4 regions of the Echinicola vietnamensis DSM 17526 genome follow, and region 1 is predicted to be linked to each of the others. Evidence: riboswitches for the same ligand, from Rfam matches in the RefSeq annotation. Region 1 holds a riboswitch; each other region holds the start of a gene.
The links. Region 1 has a riboswitch for S-adenosylmethionine ahead of ECHVI_RS12045 (hypothetical protein). Riboswitches for the same ligand answer to the same signal wherever they lie in the genome.
Positions count from the first base shown of each region.

Region 2: another riboswitch for S-adenosylmethionine. It lies ahead of metX (homoserine O-acetyltransferase MetX); the one in region 1 lies ahead of ECHVI_RS12045 (hypothetical protein).
Region 3: another riboswitch for S-adenosylmethionine. It lies ahead of ECHVI_RS17705 (homocysteine S-methyltransferase family protein); the one in region 1 lies ahead of ECHVI_RS12045 (hypothetical protein).
Region 4: another riboswitch for S-adenosylmethionine. It lies ahead of ECHVI_RS11130 (O-succinylhomoserine sulfhydrylase); the one in region 1 lies ahead of ECHVI_RS12045 (hypothetical protein).

Region 1 covers NC_019904.1:2,925,117-2,931,304, forward strand. The annotation lists gene ECHVI_RS12025 (1,4-dihydroxy-2-naphthoate polyprenyltransferase) at 1-485, opposite strand, end outside; gene ECHVI_RS12030 (glutathione peroxidase) at 595-1,191, opposite strand; gene argS (arginine--tRNA ligase) at 1,194-2,984, opposite strand; gene ECHVI_RS12040 (arginase) at 3,048-3,998, opposite strand; SAM riboswitch class I at 4,480-4,591, shown strand; gene ECHVI_RS12045 (hypothetical protein) at 4,713-5,204, shown strand; gene ECHVI_RS23665 (hypothetical protein) at 5,714-5,881, shown strand; gene ECHVI_RS12055 (efflux transporter outer membrane subunit) at 5,969-6,188, opposite strand, start outside.
Region 2 covers NC_019904.1:3,885,484-3,891,671, forward strand. The annotation lists gene ECHVI_RS15985 (VOC family protein) at 298-687, opposite strand; gene ECHVI_RS15990 (homoserine dehydrogenase) at 761-1,987, opposite strand; gene metX (homoserine O-acetyltransferase MetX) at 1,980-3,035, opposite strand; SAM riboswitch class I at 3,260-3,369, opposite strand; gene ECHVI_RS16000 (hypothetical protein) at 3,697-4,719, opposite strand; gene ECHVI_RS23375 (30S ribosomal protein THX) at 5,562-5,684, opposite strand; gene ECHVI_RS16005 (M56 family metallopeptidase) at 5,783-6,188, opposite strand, start outside.
Region 3 covers NC_019904.1:4,321,343-4,327,530, forward strand. The annotation lists gene metF (methylenetetrahydrofolate reductase [NAD(P)H]) at 1-118, opposite strand, end outside; gene metH (methionine synthase) at 203-2,911, opposite strand; gene ECHVI_RS17705 (homocysteine S-methyltransferase family protein) at 2,917-3,960, opposite strand; SAM riboswitch class I at 4,024-4,125, opposite strand; gene ECHVI_RS17710 (hypothetical protein) at 4,220-5,530, opposite strand; gene ECHVI_RS17715 (YbjQ family protein) at 5,862-6,185, shown strand.
Region 4 covers NC_019904.1:2,705,033-2,711,220, reverse strand. The annotation lists gene ECHVI_RS11145 (DUF5995 family protein) at 1,317-2,099, shown strand; gene ECHVI_RS11140 (DUF4407 domain-containing protein) at 2,133-3,269, opposite strand; gene ECHVI_RS11135 (GDSL-type esterase/lipase family protein) at 3,665-4,285, shown strand; SAM riboswitch class I at 4,367-4,475, shown strand; gene ECHVI_RS11130 (O-succinylhomoserine sulfhydrylase) at 4,607-5,782, shown strand; gene ECHVI_RS11125 (beta-N-acetylhexosaminidase) at 5,952-6,188, opposite strand, start outside.

The sequences.
Region 1 (6,188 bases):
AAAAACACAAATACTGATATGTCTCCCAATCCCATGTATCCATAGGGATTGGAGCCTGAAGTATAATTGACCGCCGCAAAAATGGACAATATGCCGATGCCGATAAACGTGAAAAACAACACCCAATTCTCCAATGCTACATATAACAATAAGACACCGCACAAAAATGATAAAATCCCCAGTAAAACCATGGCCTTTTTCATCTCAGAGGGCTGAATGATGCCGGATTGAACCGCCCGAATTGGGCCTTCTCGCTCAGCACTATCCGCACCATGGACACTGTCTCCATAGTCATTGGCCAGATTGGATAGGATTTGTAGCAGCGTGGTGGTCAGTGCGGCAAGTACGGTGACCTCCCACCGGAAATTGCCATGAAACCAAGCAATAAAACTGGCCATCAAGATACTGGCAAGTGCTAATGGAAGGGTCCTTAATCGAATGGCGTGTAGCCAAGCTTGTTTTTTACTGGTAATCGCGATGTCCACGTCTTTGTAAGATGAGTAGGGAAGTGGGGTTGGTATAAAAACCTGTCAGGCCCTCTTTTTCAAAAAGTGCCTGACAGGTTTTACTTCAATAATTGGATAGGAGAAATGATTATGATTCGATGACCTTGATGATTTCTTCATCCATGGGATTGACGGCCGATTGGAAAAAGTGCTTCAACTCACCGTTTTCATCGATATAATATTTACAGAAATTCCATGTAGGTTCTTGATCATTCCATCCATTTTGGGATTTATCGGAAAGCCATCTGTAGAGCGGATGCTTGTCCACGCCCTTTACGGATACTTTTTCAAACATCGGAAAAGTGACGCCATAGTTTCCTGTACAGAATTTCTTGATTTCTTCATTGGAACCAGGCTCTTGCCCGCCAAAGTTGTTGGCAGGAAATCCGAGGATGGTGATTTTGTCTCCGTATTCTTCGTTGAGCTTTTGAAGGTCTTCATATTGTGGCGTGTAACCGCACTTGGATGCTACATTGACCACGAGGACCTTTTGCCCTTTGAATTTGCTGAGATTGACCTCGTTCCCATCGATATCCTTGACGGTGAAGTCATAAAAGGATTTTGTTGTTTGCATGGCTTCTTGGTTTTGGGATGTTGCTTCGACGGTTCCATTGGTCTTGTCGTTGGATTCAGCACTGCAGGCCGCGAATGCCACTATGGAAAGGATGAAAATTAGTTGTCTCATAATTACATTTTTTCAGGTACTTTTATTCCTAATAACTTCATTCCGGACTGTAAAGTTTTGGCTACTTGAGCACTAAGGGCCACCCGGAAGCTGCGAATTTTCTCATCCGCTTCACTAAAGATAGGAAGTTCTGCATAAAAGCGGTTATATTCTTTGGCCAAATCAAACATATATTGGGCAATGACTGATGGAGAAAGCTCTTCACCCGCTTGGGCTATTTTTTTCTCATAATCATTCAGTAAGATGATCAGCTCTTTTTCTGCATTCTCTACTTGTTGTAGGCCGTTAAAACCTGATGCAGAATAATCTAGGCCAATTTGTTTGGCTTTTCGCAGGATGCTGGCAATACGCGCATGGGAGTACTGGATGAAAGGGCCTGTGTTGCCTTGGAATTCAATGGATTCTTGAGGATTGAAGAGCATTCGCTTCTTGGGGTCGACTTTTAGTAAAAAGTACTTCAGCGCCCCTAAGCCTAGCATTTCATACAGTTCCTTTGCCTGTTCATCAGAGAAACCTTCGATTTTCCCGAGTTCTTTGGTATGGCTTTCCGCCGTATCGACCATTTCTTGGATCAGATCATCGGCATCCACCACAGTACCCTCGCGGGATTTCATCTTTCCGGTAGGCAGGTCCACCATGCCATAGGACAGGTGATAAAGTCCCTCACCGTAAGGACGATTTAGCTTTCGCATGATCTTAAAGAGCACATCGAAGTGATAATCTTGCTCATTGCCTACCACGTAAACCGATTTGTTGATCTTGAAATCTTCGTATTTTAGGTCTGCCGTGCCCATGTCCTGCGTGATGTACACCGAGGTGCCATCCCCACGGAGGACGAGCTTTTCATCCAACCCTTCTTCCGTAAGGTCTGCCCAAACGGAATTGTTGTCTTTTTTAAAAAAAACGCCTTTTTCAAGCCCTTCTTCCACAATGTTTTTGCCCAGGAGGTAGGTGTCTGACTCATAGTAAAACTTGTCAAAGCTCACTCCCATTTTTTTATAGGTGGCATCAAACCCTTCATACACCCAACTGTTCATCGTTTTCCAAAGGGTTACCGTTTCTTCATCGCCAGCTTCCCACTTGCGCAGCATTTCCTGAGCTTCTAGCATAAGTGGAGCCTGCTTTTTGGCGTCTTCTTCGGATAGGCCCTTTTCGATGAGTTCGTTGATTTGTTTTTTATAGGCTTTGTCAAAAAGCACATAATACTTGCCTGCCAAATGGTCACCTTTGAACCCGCCGGACGTTGGGGTTTCGCCATTGCCAAAGTGGAGGTAGGCCACCATGGATTTGCAGATGTGGATCCCCCGGTCGTTGACAAGGTTTGCCTTGATGACCTCATAGCCGTTGGCTGCAAGGATTTCCGAAACCGAAAAACCTAGGAAATTGTTTCTAAGGTGACCCAGATGAAGGGGCTTGTTGGTGTTGGGGGAGCTAAACTCCACCATGACTTTTTGGTTTTTTGGGGGCAACTGGCCGAGCTGCTCGTTTTGGTAGAGCGTTTGGAAAACAGCCATCCAGGACTGTTCATTGACAGAAATGTTCAAGAAACCTTTTACGACATTAAAAGCACTTACGGCCTCGCAGTTTTCCACCAAGTATTGCCCGATTTTGTCTCCACTGTCCTCGGGTTTCATTTTGGTGTATTTAAGGAATGGAAAAAGTACGAAGGTATAATTGCCTTCAAACTCCTTACGGGTAGGTTGTAAGGAGAGGGACTCAGGGGTTACCTGATGATCAAATGCTTTTGAAAAACCTTCGCTAATGGCTTTCAGTATCTGTTCTTGAATCGTCATGCTTTTGTTAAAGTTTGATCGCATTTTTGACCCCTAGTGGATCAATTGCATATTTTTTAGCTTCTAAAAGTTGCTGACCAATGATTTGGTGGTGGATTCCAGTACTTCAAAGGCGTTTTGGGCCATGATGTTTTCAGAATCCAACGTAGGGTTAACCTCTACAATTTCCCAACAGCAAACTCTTTTGTCTTTTATCAATTCCATGTTCAATTTTAAGGCTTCTTGCACCGTCAAACCATCGGGAACTGGTGTTCCTGTACCTACGGAAATGGAACTGTCCATGCTGTCTACATCGAAGGAAATATAAATCTGCTCACAATCTTTCAAAATGGCCAAAGCCTCTTCCGAAATTTGAGTTATTCCCTTTTGACGGACTTCTTGGGTGGTGAAGTTACGTATGCCGTGCTTTTCGATCAGCTTGTTTTCAGGTTCTTCCGTGTCTCTTACAGCAATGTAGACAATGTCCGACGCCTTGATCTTTGGGAAATCCCCGCCGATTTTTTTGATCTTTTCCCAGTATTCGATTTCTTCCGCAGATGGATCCTGTTGCCGGTTTTCAAGATTGTCTTCTTGAAGGCACATACCCAAGGGCATGCCGTGCATATTCCCTGAAGGACTCGTGTAGGGGCTGTGGATGTCAGCATGGGCGTCGATCCATATCACCCCAAGGCGCTTTTCCGGATTGGCAGCCTTGATTCCCATGATGGTCCCTGCAGCGGTAGAGTGATCCCCCGCCAGGACAATTGGGAATTTCTTTTCCTCACGGAGTGCTTTTATCGTATCGTGCACATTTCCCAGCACCTCATGCACCCCGTCAATGTACTTGGCATGCGGATAGGGGTTGTTTTTCCATAGGTAATTGTTGGCATCTGGCACATTGATGGGGTCAAACCGGGTAAAGAAATCCGATTTTTTACCCAAGCTCGCCACCTTTAGCGCGTCAATTCCCAAGCTGGCCCCTCTAGTGCCTGCGGCAAGTTCAGACCGTACTTCTACAAGCTTGATGTTTCTCATAATGGGTAAATCTCTAGTTCGTTATATTGGGCAAATCAGTTATTTGGATCAATTGCCACAAAAGTAGTCAAAAATGTGCATTTATGGGAGAAGGGAGGTGTGAAAGGTGAGGCGGTTTTGTACAATAAGACAAATCGTCCAGTTTCCCGTACGTGATCATGCGTTTATGATGGTAATAATGATGTTCTTTTCGCTGATTTTACCCGTTACTTTCACTAATAAGTGAAGGTTAAGCTTGAACGGCTATTGATAATAGTAAGGTATCTAGATCTATTGGTTTTCAGTGGGATAGTGTTGTAAATTTATACGTGAAGAGAGCGGAGGTATACACCGTTTGGCCTCTTTTCAAGGGGAGTTAAAGTGAGGAAATTAGGGGAAAGAAAATAATTCCCTACAAATTCTATAGGGAAATTAGTTTTTGTAAAAAATTGTCGTACCTTTGAAACAGTTATTAGCGAAAAGCGCCGAAAGCTTGGTAGCTGATTTATAAAGAATAGGGGAGAGAACAGGCTCGAAGAACCTATAGCAACCTATCCCTCTCAACAAAGAAAAGGTGCTAAATCCTGCCGAAATCATTTGAGGACCTATAAATGTGAAAACCATGAGACAAGCAATGCGAATGCGGAAACCGATGAAAGCCCCCAAAGGGTGTTGTTGCAGATAGTAGCAAACCCTCAGAAAAATCAACTAATAACGATCTTAACTAAAGAAACCATGACAGCAATAGCTTCTAACCATAGCATTTCCACTCAAAACAATCATATCTTCAGCTTTCAGTCCGTCATCAGGAACAAAACCACGGACCAAAAGTCCTTAAGTGCTTATGAGTGGCTTTCAGAAAATGAATTTGTCCAATTGGAAGGCCAAGGTACTTTTGGCTTTCACAACTTTGAAGCGGCCAATAAGCAGTTTCAAGCGATCTACTTCACCCTCAAAGGGGATTTGGCCGCACACTATGCATTCTTCAGGGGAATCGTACTGGCTGGACAACCTAAAGAGGTCTATTTGGAAAACATTCATGAAAACAGAAGTTTCACATTGAAGTTTTACAAGAAGAATGAAGCGGTAGCCAAAGAGTACTTGGAGAAGATTTTTAGAATCGTCAACGATGAAATCAGGTTCAAACAAGTGCTACGAAAAGTGCTCATCAATCAGGAAAAGCACCGCTTGGAAGAAAAGTTGCTCTTTAATGAACTGAGCCATTAAGGTACAATAATAAACCATCACTAATAACCATATTAAAACACCTCCGAAGTATTTTTCGAGGTGTTTTTTTTGTTGGCCCAATTGAGGGGTATGGAAACGGTTCGTGCAGATAAGGAGGAAACGCTGATAGCATGATCACCAAGCAGCATACCCAAAGCCTTAGCAGTATTCTATCATCATTACTGAGGGCAAGGCCCTTGATAAACCTTAAATTAGCCACAGATAAAATGGATGAACCCAGATTTGCAATGGTGCCAGCATCTTATCTGTGTTTATCAGCGTTCATCCGTGGCAAAATGGAAACCAACAGTGGAAAGGAAAATGATAAGCCATAGGAATAGGTTGCTCCCAATTTTTCGGCTTGATCCCCAACAAGGCTCCATGGTACAATTCAATTGTAACTTCCAATGAGTGCAGGTTACAGCATTTACTTGGCACCTTTGTGGCGGATTATGTATCCCTGGTTTTACCGTTAAGAAAATGGCAGTTTACAAAAGTAAAGGATGGGAATGACAGGTTTCATGCTGCCCCTTTACCCCGAGTTCCCGCCGCGGGCTTCCCATGATGAAGTCCTGTCAAGGGCAGCTTTTGCCCATTTGGTACTTATTCCACCTTTGACGAAGGTGAAAAAAGAAGGAGCAAGTGACTACCTGCTCCCTAAATGGTATCCTGCCTAAAGTAAAGTTCCATAGGAAGGGGCAAGGTAAAAATGCATTAGCCTTGGATTATTCTCCACGAATGACCGCTAAGCCCCATTTGGTCCGTTATTTCCATCCCCCTCCGAGGCTTCGGTACAGTTCGATGTTGGCGATGGCCAATTGGGTTTTTAACCTTACCAGCTCCATTTGGTTTTCCAAGGCATCTTCTTGGGCATTGATGATTTCCAAGTAACTCGCAAATCCACTCTGGAAGAGCAGGAATGCATCCTTAATGCCCTTGTTGGTGACTTGAAGCCTGTCTTCGACGATATTATGGGCTTCTTGC
Region 2 (6,188 bases), 960 kb from region 1:
ATGAACGCTGATAAACACAGATAGGATGCTTAAGAAATGGCAAATCCCTGGTATCGTGTATAATGTAACCTCGAAAGCCAGCCCCAGAGGGGCGACACATTCATAGCCATGGGTGAAGTCCATGGTAAATTACCCCATTCAACGTTTTCCGTTTTAGCCGCATTGACCGCCCTATTCTCCATGACTTCCCGCTAAAACCCATTCGAGCGGATGGAGGAAAAGCATCGTTTTAGCGGTTTGAAATTTTCTTTTGTAAGACCATGTCGAAAATCATCCCCCAGAAATATTGCTTGATCCCTACTCCCAAATTCCCTTCGGGACGATTTCCAAGACATGCCCAAAGGGATCTTCAAAATAGCAGCTTTCCAATCCGTCTTTCCACTCTTGTTCGTGGGTGATGATGATGCCTTGCTCGATCAAGGCTGCTTTGCTTTCGGGATAAGCACTGGCTTCTACCTCAAAGGCAATGTGTTGTTTGCCATGGGCAAAATGGGGCGGCAGCACTTGTTCGTTTTGGGTAGTTTCCGGGACAAAGCACAGCAGGACGGAGGTGCCACACCTGAAAAAAATATGCCGGCCTTTCTCCTTGGAAATCACCGGCATCTTAAGTTTTTTATGATAGAAATCTTCTGCCTGATCCAGGTCAGGGATATAAAGACACGTTTCTTTTATTTGTGAAAATTCCATAACGTGAAGATAACCAAAACGATGGGATTTTCATCAACCACATCCTGATGCAAAGCCTTATCGCATTAAGGGATTAACCTAAATGGACATTTTCCAGCTTTTGGATGCTGTCAAGGATGCGTTCTTGACGGACGGAGCCGTTAAGTGCGATTATGGAAACGTTATTGGCTTCTATGGCAGGAAGGTGTTTGATTAGATCTTCTGTAGCGAGCGTGCAGATCGACCAGTACCGTTCTTGGGCCTGATGGATGGTGGCTTGCCCGATCAGTGGGGCCAGCGCATCAGCAGTGTCAGCACTGACGATGACTTCCAAGGATGCGGTGAGCGGTTTTTCGCGCTTGATTTTCGCTCCTTGCAGTTTGTCATAGCTATAGGCGTAGCCTTTTATGGCTTTGGTCAGGTCCGCATAAACGGAAGCGCCCGTGGGCAGACTGCCTGCACCTTTTCCTTGAAAAAACTGCTCACCCAAATTGTGGGAAGTGACTTTTGCTGCATTGTATTCATTTTCTACCAAGAACAATGGATCACTTTCTCCCACCAAAGCGGGGAGGATATACATGCTCAATCCGTCTTGGCTCCTTTGTACCGTGGCGATCAGCTTGATCTTCAGGCCAAGGGACTTGGCCAAGGCCACATCCTCTGCATGAACATGCTGTACCCCAATGGTCAGGATTTCATTTTCAGGAATGTACCTTCCAAAGGCATGGAGGCTAAGGATGGTCAATTTGCTGCTGACATCGCTTCCATTAATGTCCAAGGTAGGATCTGCTTCGGCAAAGCCTTTTTCCTGTGCCAGCTTTACGGCATCCGACAGGCTGAGGTCATCCTGGAACAACCGGGAAAGGATGTAGTTTGACGAACCGTTGAGGATGCCTTGGAGCTTGCTGATGTGATCACCCGCAAAATGGCAATCGAGGCACGTGATGATCGGAATGCCTGCGGCGGCAGAGGCTTCATAGAGAAGACTGCCTCCATAGCTTTTCTCCAATTCCAGTAGCTCAGGAAGGTGGGCGGCAAGCATCTTTTTATTGGCAGAGATGACCTTCTTTCCTGATTTCAACAGGCTGCTGACATAATCATAGGCCTGAATGGGATCAGAGATCAGCTCTATTCCAATGTCATGCGGGGTGTTTAAAATGTCCTTTGGGTCAAAGGATAATTGGAGCGAATGGGGCCTTTCTTTATTCTTATTTTGTACGACAATCGTTTCGGGCAGAAGCGATGGGCGGTCATTTTTAGCGATTTCATAATAGCCTTGTCCGACCACTCCAAAGCCAAACAGTCCAATGCGGTTAGTCATTGTTTTCCAAGTAAAAAGATGTTAGAATATAATTTAATTGTTCGTTTTCTACCAAAAAGGCATCATGTCCATAGATGGAAGAAATCTCTCTGTAGGTGCCGTTAGGGACATTTTTGCTGATAAACTGGGACTCTTCTTTGGTAAACAGCAAATCGGTATTGATGCCGATAGAGAGCACTTTTGCTTTGATTGCTGACAGGGCTTTGGCGGTTCCTCCTCTGCCTCTGCCCAGGTCATGGCTGTCCATGGCTTTGGTGAGTACCCAGTAGGAGAGGGCATTGAAGCGGTTGGAAAGCTTTTGACCTTGGTAGCGCAAATACGAACTTACCCGAAAGTGATCCGTTTTTTCTTCTGTTTCAGCTTGGCTGGCATGAAAGATATCTTGGTGCCGGTAGCTGAGCATTCCGATGGCACGAGCTGCTTCCAAGCCTTTTTTGCCGGCGTCCGGTGAGTTCTGTCCCCAGGTGCTATCGGATTCTATGGCCATTCTTTGGGCTTCATTAAAGCCAATGGTCCACGGGGAAGTCTTGGCATTGGAAGCGACAATGATGGTCTTTTTCACTTGCTCCTGTAGGTTATATGACCATTCCAAGGCGACTTGTCCACCAAGCGAGCCCCCGATGATGGTGTCAATTTGCTGGATACCCAAATGTTGCCGCAACCGGTCAAAGGCCTTGGCCATGTCCCGGGTGGAGAGGTTTGGGAAATCGTAATAATACGGTTTGCCGGTTTTGGGATTATCGCTAAGGGGCTGGGTAGAGCCATAGCAAGATCCTAGCAGGTTAGCACAGACAATAAAATATTTGGTAGGGTCAAAAAACTTGTCTTCTCCCACGAGACCACTCCACCATTCGTGTACATTGGCGTCGCCGGTAAGCGCATGCAAGATCCAGATGACATTGTCTTTTTTAGGCGTCAAATGCCCTTGAGTGGTATAGCTAATCTCAAATCCTGGTAGTGATTCTCCTGATTCGAGATTTAATTCCTCTTCACAGTGGAATGTTTCCTGTGTCATATCGGTAATCAGATACGGTGATGTTAGATTCATTTTACTCTTTGTTTAGCGTTGACTTCGGCCAACTGGGATCATCAAGAATGGGAATAAAAGCAAGTAAAGACGCCCGAAACGGGCAAAATAGGAGGGTGCTTAGTTGCACATGCACATTCGTTGATGCAAGGCACTTTCCCTTTGGATAAAAATTAATTCGATGATGCTTTGTGTGTGAAGTTGTATTGCTGTGTGTATCCTTTTTATAAAATTCATTGTTTAAGAATTTATATTTCCAAATGCGGATATTCACATTCGGCAGGAATTGGCACCTTGGATTTTCCAGGTTGCCAGAGGGTCTACGAGCCTGTCTCTCACCTCTTCTGTATAAATCCTTGTACTTTTAAAAAGTAAAGGATAGCACAAAGTAACAATCCAATTTTTGAATTTGCAAGTATTCGAAAAAGAGTTTTTTAAAAATTAAAGCGATCATAAAACCCTATAAAATCGATAGAGAATACTGTTTTTAGGTTTCTGGCTCAAAGGATATACCGAAAAGCGTAATTAGAAGGGGTGTTGAGCCGAAAGGTATCGAAAGCGTTTTGCAAGGTATAAAAAAAGGTGGCTGAGGACATCAGCACACCTTTAGAAGTAGTAGAGTAAGTAGTTTCTTAATATTGTTTGACCTGCGATCAAATCGCGTATGGATTAGGTGATGGGTTTAATCTTCATAGTAATAAACGGCAGATGCACCTGCTACGTCTTGGCTAAAGGCTGGTGAAGGGTTGCCGTTGGTGGAGAAGTAATCATATACCAATACTCTACCGCCTCCATTTGCTCTTTCGGCGACGAAGATCATTTTGCTGTCTTCGCTGTAGGCCACATCTACTGGATTGCCCAACATGGTGTTGTTACCTTCTATCCGGGCCTGCGCAGCCATAGCAATAGTTCCTCCGTCTGTGGTGCCGTTTAGGGTACTGGTGAAGTCAGTAATGATCACCAAGCCACCGTCACTGTCTGAAGAGGCATCACCAATGTCGGTGAGGACCATCAGGTCATCTTCCATGGAATAGGTCAACCCGTGTGTTCTGCCCAGACCTTCGATGGTCACACGCTTATCGGGGCTGATCATGCCGTCTGTATTGGCCATGAAGTTGTTGAACACTGCCAAGTCAGCGGTTTTGTCCACGACGGCATAGAGCGTATTGCCCTCTAGGTGAATGCCCCAAAGTGCAAAGTCCACTTCATAAGTGTTTTGTAGCGTGAAGCCGTTGTTGGTTTTCTGATAGACATATAAGCTGCTTTGGTTGCCATTTGCCTCTACAGGTGACTCTGCCACGACGACCATATCATTCATGACGGCTATTTCGCGTCCACTGACAAAAGTCCCCGATCCGGATAGTCCCAAAGAAATGGACAGGCCGTTATCCATCTTGGCCGCCATGATATCAGCATAAACATTCAGGGAATTGTCTGATCGAACCAACTGGATGATTTCGTCATTTTTATCATCGTAGTAGATGCCGTCAGCATCCGCTCCTGCTGAAGCAAAGGTACTGCTGCTGACATCGGATGACGAGAAATCCATGACCGTGATCATGCCGCTGGTATTGCTGGAAACAAATAACGATGCCACATCGTTTTCGGGCATGTCCATGTCCTCATCATTGTCACAGGCAAAAAAGCCAAATGCGGGTAGTACAATGAGTGTCGTCTTTAAAATAGTGTTTGTTAAAGTTTTCATAAGATAGTGCGTTGTGATTTATGAAAACTATATACGACCTGGATAGATGAACTGGATCAGCGTAATGGCATCAAAAGTAGATTAAATAGGGAAATATGTGTGTAAAAGTGACGGAACTTTAAATAAACAACCGGACAATTATTCAAAAAGTGATTACTGTGTGGCGGAAAGCGTTTCAGTATTGGGCGCTTATTAGGAGCCTACGCTGCATCCGATATGGGACCTGAAGTGAAGTTCCAACCGTGCCACTGGCACACCTTTGGAAGGTTGAGGAGAGAGCTTAAGTTCCTGCGGATGAATCTGCAGGTTAAAAAATTTATCGTGCCGCAGGCACTTTGCCCCAATTTGTATATTGGAAACCGCAGTAGCCTATTTTGCCGAATGGCGGAATAGGCTGAAGAATGAGAATGAGTTGTTGATTTGGATCGTACAAGCCGTCGCAGCTATCTGCTCATGTATAGTGGTTGGCTTGGTTGAGATTACACCCTGAATATGCGTTGGCAACTGAGCATCTTGCCTAATCCGCCTTTGGCGGAGGGTCATATAGAAGTTGCAGGTGACAACCTGCATCCAAAAATGATTACGGACAAAAGGGTAAGTTCCGTAGGAACGGCAGATATAAATGCAAATAGGAACATTTTTTTTTAAGTCGTTTGTCCTGGGGAGGAAGCCCATCGCTTTAACAGTATGAAATTTTCTTTTAAAAGACCATGTCAAAATTAGCTTCTCGGAAATATTGCTTGATCCCCGCTTGATCCGAAATCGGGTTAGTAGATAGGGACAAAAAAAGTCAGGCCGGGAGTTTTATCCGGCCTGACTTCTAATTTTTAGCAATATAAACCTTACTTGGTGGCTTGCGATTGCTCTTTTTTCGTAGCGATATTTTGATTTTTTCGTGGTCTGCTTTTACCAAAGGTTCCGTTGTGGATTTTACCTCTTTTGGATTTCATATCTCCTTTGCCCATATTTTTATGATTTTTACGGTTTAAGAATTTATTTCATCTATAAATGCTAAGGTAATAGTCATAAAAGAGAACAACAAATGAGCTATGGATAGATCTGTTTAAGGGTTGTTCTTAGTGGTAATGAGTACAACACCATTTTGAGCGTTCTTACCGTAGAGATTAATAGCGTCTCCATTTTTTAAGATTGAAATAGATTCTATATCCTCTGGATCATAGGCATTTTTCAGCTCCGATTTTCTAGTGAATGCATCATCCACCATGAAAATAGGGTCCGCACCTAAAGTTAATTTTGGTTCACTATTTTTGGTTTTTTGGATACTGCTAGCAGGTTGCTTTTTCGGAAGTGACACCCCCTCTTTCAAAGTAATCTCAATAACGCCATGCTTGCCATTGTCTTCATATTTTTCAATGGCTGATGCTCCTTTCAGGACATTGATGGATTTAATGTCCTCAGGGGAAACCTTACTGATATCTTCCTTTGGATATTCTTCGCCGTTAATTACG
Region 3 (6,188 bases), 1.4 Mb from region 1:
CCATCAAGGGCGAAATGCCATCCAGCATTTCGTTTAAGCTTTGGCCTTTCAGAGGGGGAAGTATTTCAAAAGAAAAAAGTGTCTTTTTGGCTTGGTTGAGGTGTTCTGTTACTTTCATCGGTCAAATTAAGGTTGTTATAGTATGAAGCGGCACCACTTTTAGAAAGCAGTGCCGCATGCACATGTCGAAATGAATGAATATTTAGTCCAAAACAGGGTTTAATTTTGGATTATAGGCCAAATTTGGAGAAAGCCATTTTTCTGCCTGCTCTTTGGAAACGCCTTTCCGTTTGGCGTAACTTTCTACCTGATCCTCACCGATCTTACCCAATCCGAAATACCTGCTTTCAGGATGACCAAAATAAAATCCGCTGACCGAAGAAGTCGGTAGCATGGCAAAGCTATCTGTCAAATGCACATCAATGCTGTTTTGGGCATCGAGCAATTCGAACAGGGTAACTTTCTCGGAGTGCTCGGGACAAGCTGGATAGCCCGGTGCAGGCCTAATGCCGGCATATGACTCCTTGATGAGGTCATCATTTTCAAGCTTTTCCTTAGGAGCATAGCCCCAAAGTTCTTTTCGCACTACTTCATGCATGTATTCGGCAGCAGCTTCTGCGAGACGATCACCGATGGCCTTGAACATGATCTCGTTGTAATCATCGCCTTCAGCTTTGAATGCGTCTACCTTTTTGTCCATGTTCAACCCGGCCGTTACCGCAAAACCTCCAAAATAATCCACTTGCTCGGGATGAAGGTAATCGGCCAAAGAACGATTGGGAACGCCCTTACCCTTTTTACCTTGCTGCCGCAAAAAATGGAAAGTGGTCCCCGTTTCATGTAGGTTTTCATCAAGGATAGCCAAGTCGTCGCCACTTCGCTTAACAGGATATAACCCCACCACCGCCTTGGCCTGCAACCAATTCTCATCGATCACCTTGTCCAGCATGGCATTGGCCTCGTCAAATAGCTTTTGCGCCTGGACGCCGACCACTTCGTCCTTTAGGATTTTCGGATATTTACCGGACAGCATCCAAGTACTGAAAAATGGTGTCCAATCAATATAGTTACGTAAGGTTTTAATGTCCAGATCAAGAATCGTCCGACCTAATTTGGCGGGTTTTGTGGGAGCGTAATGATCCCAATCTATCACGACTGGATTGGCTTTTGCCTCCTCATATGTAGCCAATTTCTTGGCTTCTTGCTTGGCTTGATGGGATTCTCGAAGTTCCGCATAGGTAGCCTTGATCTGCTCATGGTACGCGTCTCTAGTGTCTTCGCTGATCGCTTCCCCTGCCACAGGCACCGACTTGGAAGCATCCAGAACATGAACCACCGTGCCGCTGTATACCGGGTCTATCTTCACGGCCGTATGAATTCTACTCGTCGTAGCTCCACCGATCAAAAGCGGAATTTTCAGCCCTTGTCTTTCCATCTCTGAAGCCACATTCACCATTTCATCCAAGGAAGGTGTAATCAATCCGCTCAGCCCGATAATATCCACATCCTGCTTAATGGCTTCATCTATGATCGTCTGCGCATCCACCATCACGCCAAGATCGATAATCTGGTAGCTGTTACAAGCCAATACTACACCAACAATATTCTTTCCGATATCGTGAACATCACCCTTTACCGTAGCCAGCAGCACTTTTTTGATGGAACTCTTTTCTTCGTTAAAGTCAGCATCTCCTGCTTTCGGCATAAAGGGTTCCAAGTAAGCCACCGCTTTTTTCATCACCCGGGCAGATTTTACCACTTGGGGCAAAAACATCTTTCCGGACCCAAAGAGATCCCCCACGACGTTCATGCCATCCATCAACGGCCCTTCGATTACCTTCAAGGGACTTTTTAGATGTTGACGAGCTTCTTCCGCATCACTTTCGATATGGTCGATGATGCCTTTCACCAAGGAATGTTCGATCCTCTTTTCTACTGACTCTGCACGCCAAGCTTCACTGGCCACTTCTTTTTTGCCGCTTGACTTGACGGTCTCTGCAAAATCCAACAACCGTTCGGTAGCATCATCCCTCCTGTCCCAAAGCACATCTTCCACATGCTCCAGCAGGTCCTTTGGAATATCGTCGTACACTTCCAACATGGTGGGATTAACAATTCCCATATCCATACCATGCTGAATGGCATGATATAAAAATGCAGCATGCATGGCCTCACGGACAGGGTTGTTTCCCCTAAACGAAAAGCTGACATTGCTGACGCCTCCGCTGACTTTCGCCCCAGGGAGGTTTTCTTTTATCCATTTTGTGGCTTTGAAGAAATCTATGGCGTTGCTTCGGTGCTCCTCCATTCCGGTAGCTACCGGAAAGATATTGGGATCGAAGATAATATCATTAGGATTAAACTTCACCGTTTCCACAAGGATATCATAGCTCCGTTTGCAAATGTCCACGCGTCGCTGATAAGTGTCCGCTTGGCCATCTTCGTCAAAGGCCATGACCACCACGGCTGCACCAAACTTCTTGATGGTTTTGGCTTGGTGGATAAATTCGTCCTCGCCATTTTTCAAACTGATGGAGTTGACGATTCCCTTTCCTTGGATACATTTTAGCCCCGCTAAAATAATATTCCACTTGGAACTGTCCACCACAATAGGAATCCTACTGATCTCTGGTTCGGAAGCAATCAGGTTAAGGTACTTCACCATGGCTGCCTCACCATCCAGCATCCCTTCATCCATGCAGACATCCAATACTTGTGCTCCGCCCCTCACTTGGTCCAAAGCCACTTCCAAAGCTTCATCAAATTGGCCGTTCAAGATCAAACGGGCAAACTTCTTGGAACCTGTCACATTGGTCCGTTCACCGATATTGACAAAGTTCAACTCCGGTGTAAACACCAATGGTTCCAGCCCGGATAATTTGAGCTGGTTATGTTTAGTCTTCTTATCCATTCCCACTATTCTTCTTCTAATGTATACGCTAGTTTTCTGGGTTTGTATTTTTTACTGACGTCTCCTATCACTCGAATATGCTCAGGAGTGGTCCCACAGCAACCACCCAGGATATTGATCAAGCCATCTTTCAGAAATTCTTCCACCTGATCGGCCATTTCTTGGGCGGTTTGGTCATACTGGCCAAACTCATTGGGCAGCCCGGCATTTGGATAGGCACTGACGTAAAACGGTGCATTTTCTGCCAACACTTTCAGATAAGGTCTTAACTCTTTTGCCCCCAATGCACAATTCAGCCCAATGCTCATCAAAGGTACATGAGAAACTGAAATGAGGAAAGCCTCCGTGGTCTGTCCACTGAGTGTCCTGCCAGAAGCATCCGTAATGGTTCCTGAAATCATGATGGGGATCCCTCCTTCCTCTGGAGAAAGGGGTAGTCCTTTTTCCTCAAAAACCTCTTGGATGGCAAACAATGCCGCTTTGGCATTCAAGGTATCAAATATCGTTTCTACCAAGAGAATATCAACTCCCCCATCCAGTAATCCCCTAACCTGCTCGGCATAGGCCTCGGAGAGCTGATCAAAATTAATGGCACGGTACCCAGGGTCATTGACATCTGGGGAAATCGAAGCCGTCCTGTTTGTAGGCCCGATAGCACCGGCCACAAAGCGGGGCTGATCGGGAGTTTTTTCACTGTATGAAAGGGCCGCTTCCCTGGCGATTCTTGCGGATTCCACATTGAGCTCATAGGCCAATTGCGAAAGATCGTAATCCTCCTGTGCAATGGAAGTACTGCTAAAGGTATTCGTTTCTATGATATCTGCTCCAGCCTCCAAATATGTATCGTGGATGTCCCGAATGATCTTCGGTCTGCTAAGTGACAGTAAATCATTGTTGCCCTTTAGGGCCTTGGGGTGATTGGCCAATTCAGGTGTCCTGAAATCCTCTTCTTCAAGCGTATAACGCTGAATCATGGTACCCATCGCACCATCGAGTATCAAGATCTTTTTGTCTACTTGTTGAAGTAATATGTCGGTTCGTGTATTCATGCCCTCATTAATAGTAAGAAAAGCTGTATCGAGCAAAGAACCGATAGAAAAGCAATAATCTACCGCTCATCTTTTCCTGACAAGCTCAGGATGGGAGTTAGCACCTTGTCTGATCAGGTTGCTAAGACGTCATAGGGCCCTTCCCTCGGTCTTTCTCGATAAGCAATTCCAAAGTTAACATGAATTAGTGGAAAAAAATTACATTCTACCCATTTTATTTTGATAATATCGGTTTCAGTAAGCACTCCGTAAATATCAATCAGGGCCTGATTCCTACTCCCACCTGCAAATAGGGATTGGACATGTATTGAGACATGCTGACTGCTCCTAACTCATAGCTTCCAAGTGGAATTTCTACTCCTCCGTATACCGAAGCCACTAAGGCAACCTTAGATCTTTTGGCAAGGGGGAAAACCCTACTTAAATAAATTTCAGGTTTAGCCATCATTCCACCATTTCGCAATTCACCATCATAGTCCGGAAGATCAATTAAATCAGGAAAATCCAGCTTTCGCTTATGGATCAAGCTGTACCGTACATTACCATAGCCCAAGCCGCCCAACGCGCCCACTTCCCAATTATAAATATCGATCAGTTTGGCACCCAAGTTCCCATATATCCTTAAGCTGCTAAGGCTTTGGTCATAATCTTGATTTGCCTCACCAGACATATTTAGATTATATAAATCTATTCCGTACAGAAACCCTCTGTTTTCCCCTAAAAGCTTTAAACCTAAGTTTTTGGGAATTCCTTTTAGGGGTTTGTAGCCATTATTCTTAAGGTGAGCATTAAGGTCATTTGGCTTGGTAAAGTGCGCACCATAAATTAAGTGTATGCCTAAAGATGCATCCCGGTAGAAATAATTTTTCTCAGGAAGGCTGATGCCAGCACCCAACCGGACAAAAGCACCGCTTTGCAAATTGTCAAATGTCAATCCATTTAAGTTCCAGGAATCTTCGAAGGGATTAAAAGAATAGCCAACTTTGGCGATCATGCTAATGACTTCTTCACTGGGTAAAATATTGAGGTCATAGCCCAGTTCAAAACCAATTTCCGTCAAAAAACCACCCATAAACTGACTGCCCTTGTTGATGTCATTCCTTCTCAGGATAAATCCATGAGCGGGATCGGCCAAAAACTGGTCCAGGTTTTCCCCTTCCCGCTCTTCAAGCATTTCCACATTCAAATAGCCCATGCCGATAGACATGTAATGAATCAGGTGAAATTTCCCTTCTTCGGTAAAGCTATAGCCGAAATTGATAAAAGCCCTAGTCGTACGGTAATCCAACGCATAATCGTAAAATGGCGTCTCCACACCGTTATTTTGATAGAGCTCGGCTCCAATGATAAAGTCGTTAAACCGTGTTTGATAACTAAGGCCATAGGAATTATAACTGTTTGGCATGGGGGGCTGACCATGATTTTCCAAGAGCTTATTCAATCCCTGCAGATTGGCTCCAGAGGTACCATAGTAAACATTGAAGCTGGTCCGCTGATACCCTCTGGTCTCTTGTGCAAAAGCTTCTCCACCGAAGCACACCAAAATAAAAATTACAACAATTGTCCTCATCAGGTGAAATTTCAGCTCAAAAATAAAATTTATATGTTAAAAGGCGATAACTTTTATCAGGTTTATAAGTCATCTGCCATAGGTACATAATAAACATTTTGATCTCATTTTGCTGGATTTTCGGTAAAGATTTAATCTATGGCCCATCCCAGATCGACCCAGCTGTCCAAATTTGACAAATCTCAGCTAAAACGCTATTAACAAGATATCACTTTCAGCCCACATGGCCGTAGGAGATATCGATCCCAAAAGACTACTTTTATGGGATTTTATAGTATATTAACTGCCCTGTTTTAGTTATCTACTCTTTAACAAACAAATGAACAACAGTATGATTACAACAACCACCCCTTCAGTGGAAGGACATGAAATCAAAACATATTTTGGAATTGTTTCTGGAGAAACGATCATAGGAGCGAATGTTTTCAGGGACTTTTTTGCCAGTATCACAGATATCGTCGGTGGCCGCTCAGGCACCTATGAAAAAGTACTGAAAGAAGCCAAGTCAACTTCTCTGATGGAAATGGAAATGCAAGCAAAAGCGATGGGAGGAAATGCTGTAGTCGGTGTGGACCTGGACTATGAAACCATCCGCGATGGCATGTTGATGGTTACAGCGAGTGGAACCGCCGTATTGGTAGAACCCAAGCAATGATAA
Region 4 (6,188 bases), 220 kb from region 1:
AATTTCAAACCGTTAAAAATGATGGTTTTCCTCTATCCGCACGAATGGGTTTTAGCGGAAAGTTGTGGGGAATAGGACAGTCAATGCGGCTAAAACAGAAAACGTTGGATGGGCAAATCTACCAGGGGCCTCACCCATGGCTAAGAATGTGTCGCCCCTTTGGGACGTTGTGGCATGTTTATTTATCCGTGATTTTGCCATTAAGTAAAACTGGCAGTCCCCAACTTTTCCGCTTGGCCCATAAAATATCATCCAATCAATCGGCAATTTTCAGACATCACTTTATACAAAAAAACTATAATCCATGTATTATAAACAGAGTGGAAAATCAGAGGATGTTGTTCATGAGTGATAAGCATTATTTTTTGAGCACCTGGCAGGAGAAATTTTAGCAAAGGAATTTTCATAAGGGGCAAGAATTATCCGTGCCGCTGACATTTTGTAAAAGGATCAATTTTCCTAAGCATCCTGAGACAAATTGAGGCTGTACCCAGGACACTTGGCGCGGACACGCCCTGTCCATACGAAGTTTAATAGGCGAGCAAAACCGCCCGATATTCATCCGCCTTCGATCGAGGCTTCACCGTTCAGATGAATGCCTCCAAACTCCAAAGATGACTCCATGACTTCCAGCGCACCCAAAACAATTTCTTAACAATGGGTTAACAAAAACTTTTTCATGATCATCTACACGCCACCAAACCGATCGAGACGCCAAAAAAAACCTTAAAACACTAAAAAACTGACACTTACACTCAAAAGGGTCAAAACACACGGTATATCAATTAACTAAATTGCAAAAACCAATAAAATCGGTTTAAAAAAAGGTCTATATTTTAACTTTTTATGCATTAAGCAGAAAAACCGGTTTAAAAAAAGACAAAAAAAAGAGGAATCCTTGCAGAGATTCCTCGAATGGGTTTATTTTAACTGACTAACAGCCGTATATATTTTGGAAAAAAGGAACTTAATCCTCGTTTTTAGAACCAAAACTTCTTTAAACTTAGTAAAAATATTTTTGATAACAATAAAAAGCCAAAAATAATTTCCCCGATCAATCGTTCGGTTTCTTAATCTAGAACTCTTTTTTCTTCTGTCGAAATACAACAAAACCTCTTTATACTACACTAAAACGATTAAATTCTTTTTTCACATAAAACGCCATATCATCTTAATCTTCTTTTAACTTTCCCCAAACCATCACACACCATATGCCACTTGCACAAAACACCACTAACCGGCCAAACATTACCCAAATACATCAATAATTTTATTAACTTAATAAAAAACACACTTATTAAACTGATTTTTCGCCAATGTCCTCTTTAGAAGAAGTTATCGCCAGAATGGATTTGATTGTAGCGGATTGCAGCAGCAAAAAAAGCCGGATTGGCTACTTTGCAATTTTGTACAGACAAGTTACCAAAAGGATAAAAGAAGGGATTGACCGTGGAGAATTTGAAGATAATGCCCGTATGGAACGGCTTGACATAAATTTTGCGCAGCGTTTTTTTGACGCCTATGATCATTATTTGTCAAATGACCCCACTAGTAAAAGTTGGCTGTGCGCTTTCGAAACAAGCGAAAAAACCGGCAAAGTCATCCTCCAACACCTCCTATTGGGCATAAACGCTCACATCAACCTTGACCTCGGCATCGCCACAGTCGTGACCATGGGAGGTGGACAGTTAGAAGACATAAAAGAAGACTTTGACAAAATAAACATCATTTTAGCCAGCATGGTCGACGGTGTCAAAACCAATCTTTCCATCATCTCACCTTTATTTGGTTTTTTGATTCAATTGGCAGATGGGAAAGATGAACTCCTGCTTAATTTCAGCATCCAAATTGCCAGGGACGGAGCATGGGAATTTGCTCAGGAATACCGCATTGCCCCAGACACCAACCAATGCCTTTCGGTCCGCGATCAAGCCATCTACCGGATAGGAGACAAAATCGCCAACCCCGGGAAATTATTTGGCTGGGTAGTATTTATCATTAACCTGACTGAATGGAAATCCATCCCGCAAGTGATGGATCGACTTGAAGGCATCGCACGAAAGTCCACTCCAAACAACCTGCGGACGGCCAATTTATAAACGCAAAAGAGGGGGCATGGCCCCTTTGTCCTCCTAACCTTCTACACCCTGCTCCATCTCTCCGAGTCTTCTTTCCAAAAGCTCCATCTCCGCTCTGGTAATCAGCTCATCACGGTGGAGCTTCTTTTGGATTTTAGCTGCGGTCTCAGAACTTATCGTTTTGTCAAACACCTCTACTCTCCGCGTACTCTCTTCCTCGTTTTTGTATTTCCTTTCTTTGGCATACACACTTACCGCACTTTCAGATTGGTCCAGCACCTCATCATACGGCCCTTTTCCAGCCATTAATTTCACCATAACCGGAGCCGCTTCCATCGCCACAAAAAGTAACATGATAAAAATATTGGCCCAATATACCGCTTGACTCTCCGAGGTCAACTGCGACAAGGCATGGATTCGCGCGGCTAAACCATCATATTGATCAATAGCCGCTTGCTGTTGCTCAAACACTTCCTGCTTTCGCGCCATTACCGCTGCCATTTCCCGCTCATGTTCATCAATTTTCACCCAATTCCTTTCCTGCAATTGCTCCAAATCACGCTGGGCCGCATCCAATTGCTGCTCTTTCTTTTCGGCGTTAACCCCCAGTCCCACAATGCCCGTAGTTCCCGGTGTTTTCACTCCGAAACGTTCGGCATCATACTCCTCTTGGAGCTGGTCGCGGAATGCTGCTTTTGCGGCAATTTCATCTCGCAATTGTTCGTTTTCAGTCTTCAAGCGGGCAATTTCAGGATAAGCCATTTCCAAATTATCCTTTGCCTCCTGCATCTCCAGCACCTTCTGCTCACTTACTTTTTGATCAATCTCCTTTTCAAAAATCTTCAACTCCAAAGGCTTGGAAATCACCAAGGCCAAAAAAACAGCAAGCAAAAGACGTGGAAAGGCCAGTTTCCATTCGGCCCAAAAACGTTCCTTTTTTCGCATACTCGAAACGATAAAACGATCCAAGTTAAATATCATAACACCCCACACTGCTCCAAAAGCCACTGCCCAGTACCAACTTTCAAAAACCGTATACAGCGCATACCCTGCGGACAATGCGGCGAGCACTCCTGTAAAGAACACCGTCCCACCGATTCCTACATATTTATTAGTCTCGGTGGGACATTTCTTTAGAATGGCAATATTGGCCCCACTGCAAAACCAAAAGAATGCTTTCATTTTCTCCATGGACACTAGATTTCATTTGATAATTCCCTTCACCTTTGCTCAAAAAACGAGCAACTCTTCAATGAAATTACCGGCCACAGGGTGTATCCCATAATTAAAGTGACGAAATCGGCCAATCCTGCCACCAATCAATGGTATTTTGGGTCAAAAAAAACTTTACTGCAACCCACATAACGTGTAAAAGGCGCTGCCCAAAAAACGAACAAGTCCTTCATGTGTACGGAAATGTGTTCAGAAATGAAAACTTACAGCACACCACTTTCAGTTTACCTACCATTTCTCCTTTTCCAATATTTTTAGTTATTTACATCACAAACCATCAAAGAAACCATCCCATTAAAATGACCATCTCACGTTCCCATCTCCGATTCCTTTGCGTTTTATGCAGCTTACTAATGACAGGACTCATTCAGACAGCTTTCGCCCAGGATAATCCCGTTAAATTTCAAGAAGAAGTCGATCAGATCGTTTCTGACACCCCAGTTCCACCTGGCGACATTTACCTTTTTACGGGAAGTTCCAGTGTAAGAATGTGGAAAGACATCGGCAGCTATTTTCCAGAAGTCACCGTGGTCAACACGGGTTTTGGCGGATCACAGACATTTGAATTACTTCATTATGCCCAAGAACTGATCATCCGGTACCACCCGCACAAAGTGTTTATCTATGAAGGGGACAATGACCTGGCAAGTGGCAAAACGCCTGTAGCCATCCTGAAGACCATGCAAAAATTAGTGGGTAAGCTGCAGGCGGAACTTCCTGAAACAGAAATCGTCCTGATCAGCCCAAAACCGAGCCCTTCCAGGTGGCAGTTGAAAGAAGAATACGAAACCTTAAACCGTCTTTTAGAGGTGTATGCAGACAAAACCGGAGGGGTATCCTACGTCAATGTCTGGGACGTCGCCCTTAACAGTGAAGGAAAACCAAAGCCTGAGCTATTCCTGCAGGACAGCCTGCACATGACCAAACTCGGCTACGACGGCTGGGCAGAGATGCTTGCCCCGCACATTCCTTAATCGCTCATCTTGCCTACTGAAAAGCCAAATAGTTTGGAAAATCAACTGTGCTGATGTTACTTTGCATGACTTCAGGAAACTGATTTATACAGAAGAGGCGAGAGACCAGGCTCTGCGACCCTCTGGCAACCATTCGAGACAGCGAAAAGGTGCCAATACCTGCCCAAAAAAATTGAGGGAACTATAAATTAGACATTATGACCAATCTACCTTTTCACCGCTTTTTTCTCATCCCTTACCGGATTTCATTGGCCTATGCCATGCAGCTTCTCTATTGTTACGCAAAATCATTGAATCAAAAACTGAAAGATATTAAATACCATGTCCAATAAGCATTTTGAAACGGAAGCCGTCAGGATTGCGTCTTCCAAATCCAACCAACGGGAACATTCTGCACCCATTTACATGACCTCCAGCTTTACATTTGACAGTGCCGAGGAAGCACGGCAGATGTTTGCTGAGGAAATCCCCGGAAACATTTATTCCCGCTATGCCAACCCCAACAGCTCCGATCTGATCGAAAAAGTATGTGCAGTGGAAGGCACAGAGGACGGCATCGCCACGGCATCCGGAATGGCGGCAATGTTTGGCAGCATGGCCTCTCTTCTTGAGCAAGGTGACCATATCCTCGCATCCAGGTCCCTGTTTGGTTCTACCCACCAGCTGCTGACAAGGGTATTTCCGAAATGGGGCATTACGTCTACGTATGGAGATATTTCAGATATCGAAAACTGGGACAAGCTCGTAAAGCCCAACACCAAGATGCTGTTTATCGAAACCCCTTCGAACCCTGGCCTGGAAGTAATCGACTTGGAGTGGATCGGGAAATTTGCCAAAGCCCATAACTTGATCCTTGTGGTGGACAATTGCTTTGCGACGCCTTACCTCCAGCAGCCTGCCAAATGGGGAGCAGACATTGTGGCCCACAGCGCCACGAAATATATTGACGGTCAAGGCCGTGTTTTGGGCGGACTGATCCTTGGTAAGCAAGAATTGATCAAGGAAGTGCAGTTCTTCACCCGTCACACAGGCCCATCGATTTCTCCTTTCAATGCCTGGATCCTTTCACGAAGCATGGAAACACTCGCCATCAGAATGGAAAGACACTGCGCCAATGCCTTGGCAGTAGCCTCTTATTTCCAGGACAACAAGGAGCTAGAGTTTGTAAAATACCCTTTCCTAAAAAGCCATCCGCAACATGACCTTGCTAAGAAGCAAATGAAACATGGTGGCGGCATTGTCACGCTCACCCTGAAAGGCGGAATCGAGCGGGCGCAGCGGTTTATTGATGAGTTGCAAATGATCACCGTCACGGCCAACTTGGGAGATACCCGAAGTATCATCACCCACCCTGCCTCCACTACGCACAGCAAACTAACGGAAGAAGAACGGCAGCGTGTAGGAATTCTGCCAGGCTTGATCAGGCTTTCTGCCGGACTGGAACACCACGACGACATCATTGCCGACATCGAAAGGGCTTTGGAAAGATCAAAATAAGGTTTTCAGCCTACCTGTCCTGGGAAACTTTCTGCATAAAAAGTCAACCCATCATGAAAACACAACCTGTTTTCATGTGAGAAACATCAGTGAAGCGAAGCAGTTAAAAACTACTTCGCTTTTTTTTAACCAAAATAAAAGCCAGTGTTCATCACTGGCCTTTAGTTTATTACTCTGCTATTTCCTTTTCTTTTAACAAGGGCGAGGCATAATAATCTACCTCCAATGCCTCCAGCCTTTCAGTATGCTGGCGCAATCGATCCTTGTAACTATCCCAATTACGCTTGTCGGGTGACGTCCACGCAATCTCAGCGATCCCTATCAATCGGGGAAACACCATGTATTCGATATCATCCATCTTTTCAATGGTCTCCGTCCACAGCGGTGCTTCCACGCCAAGAATATC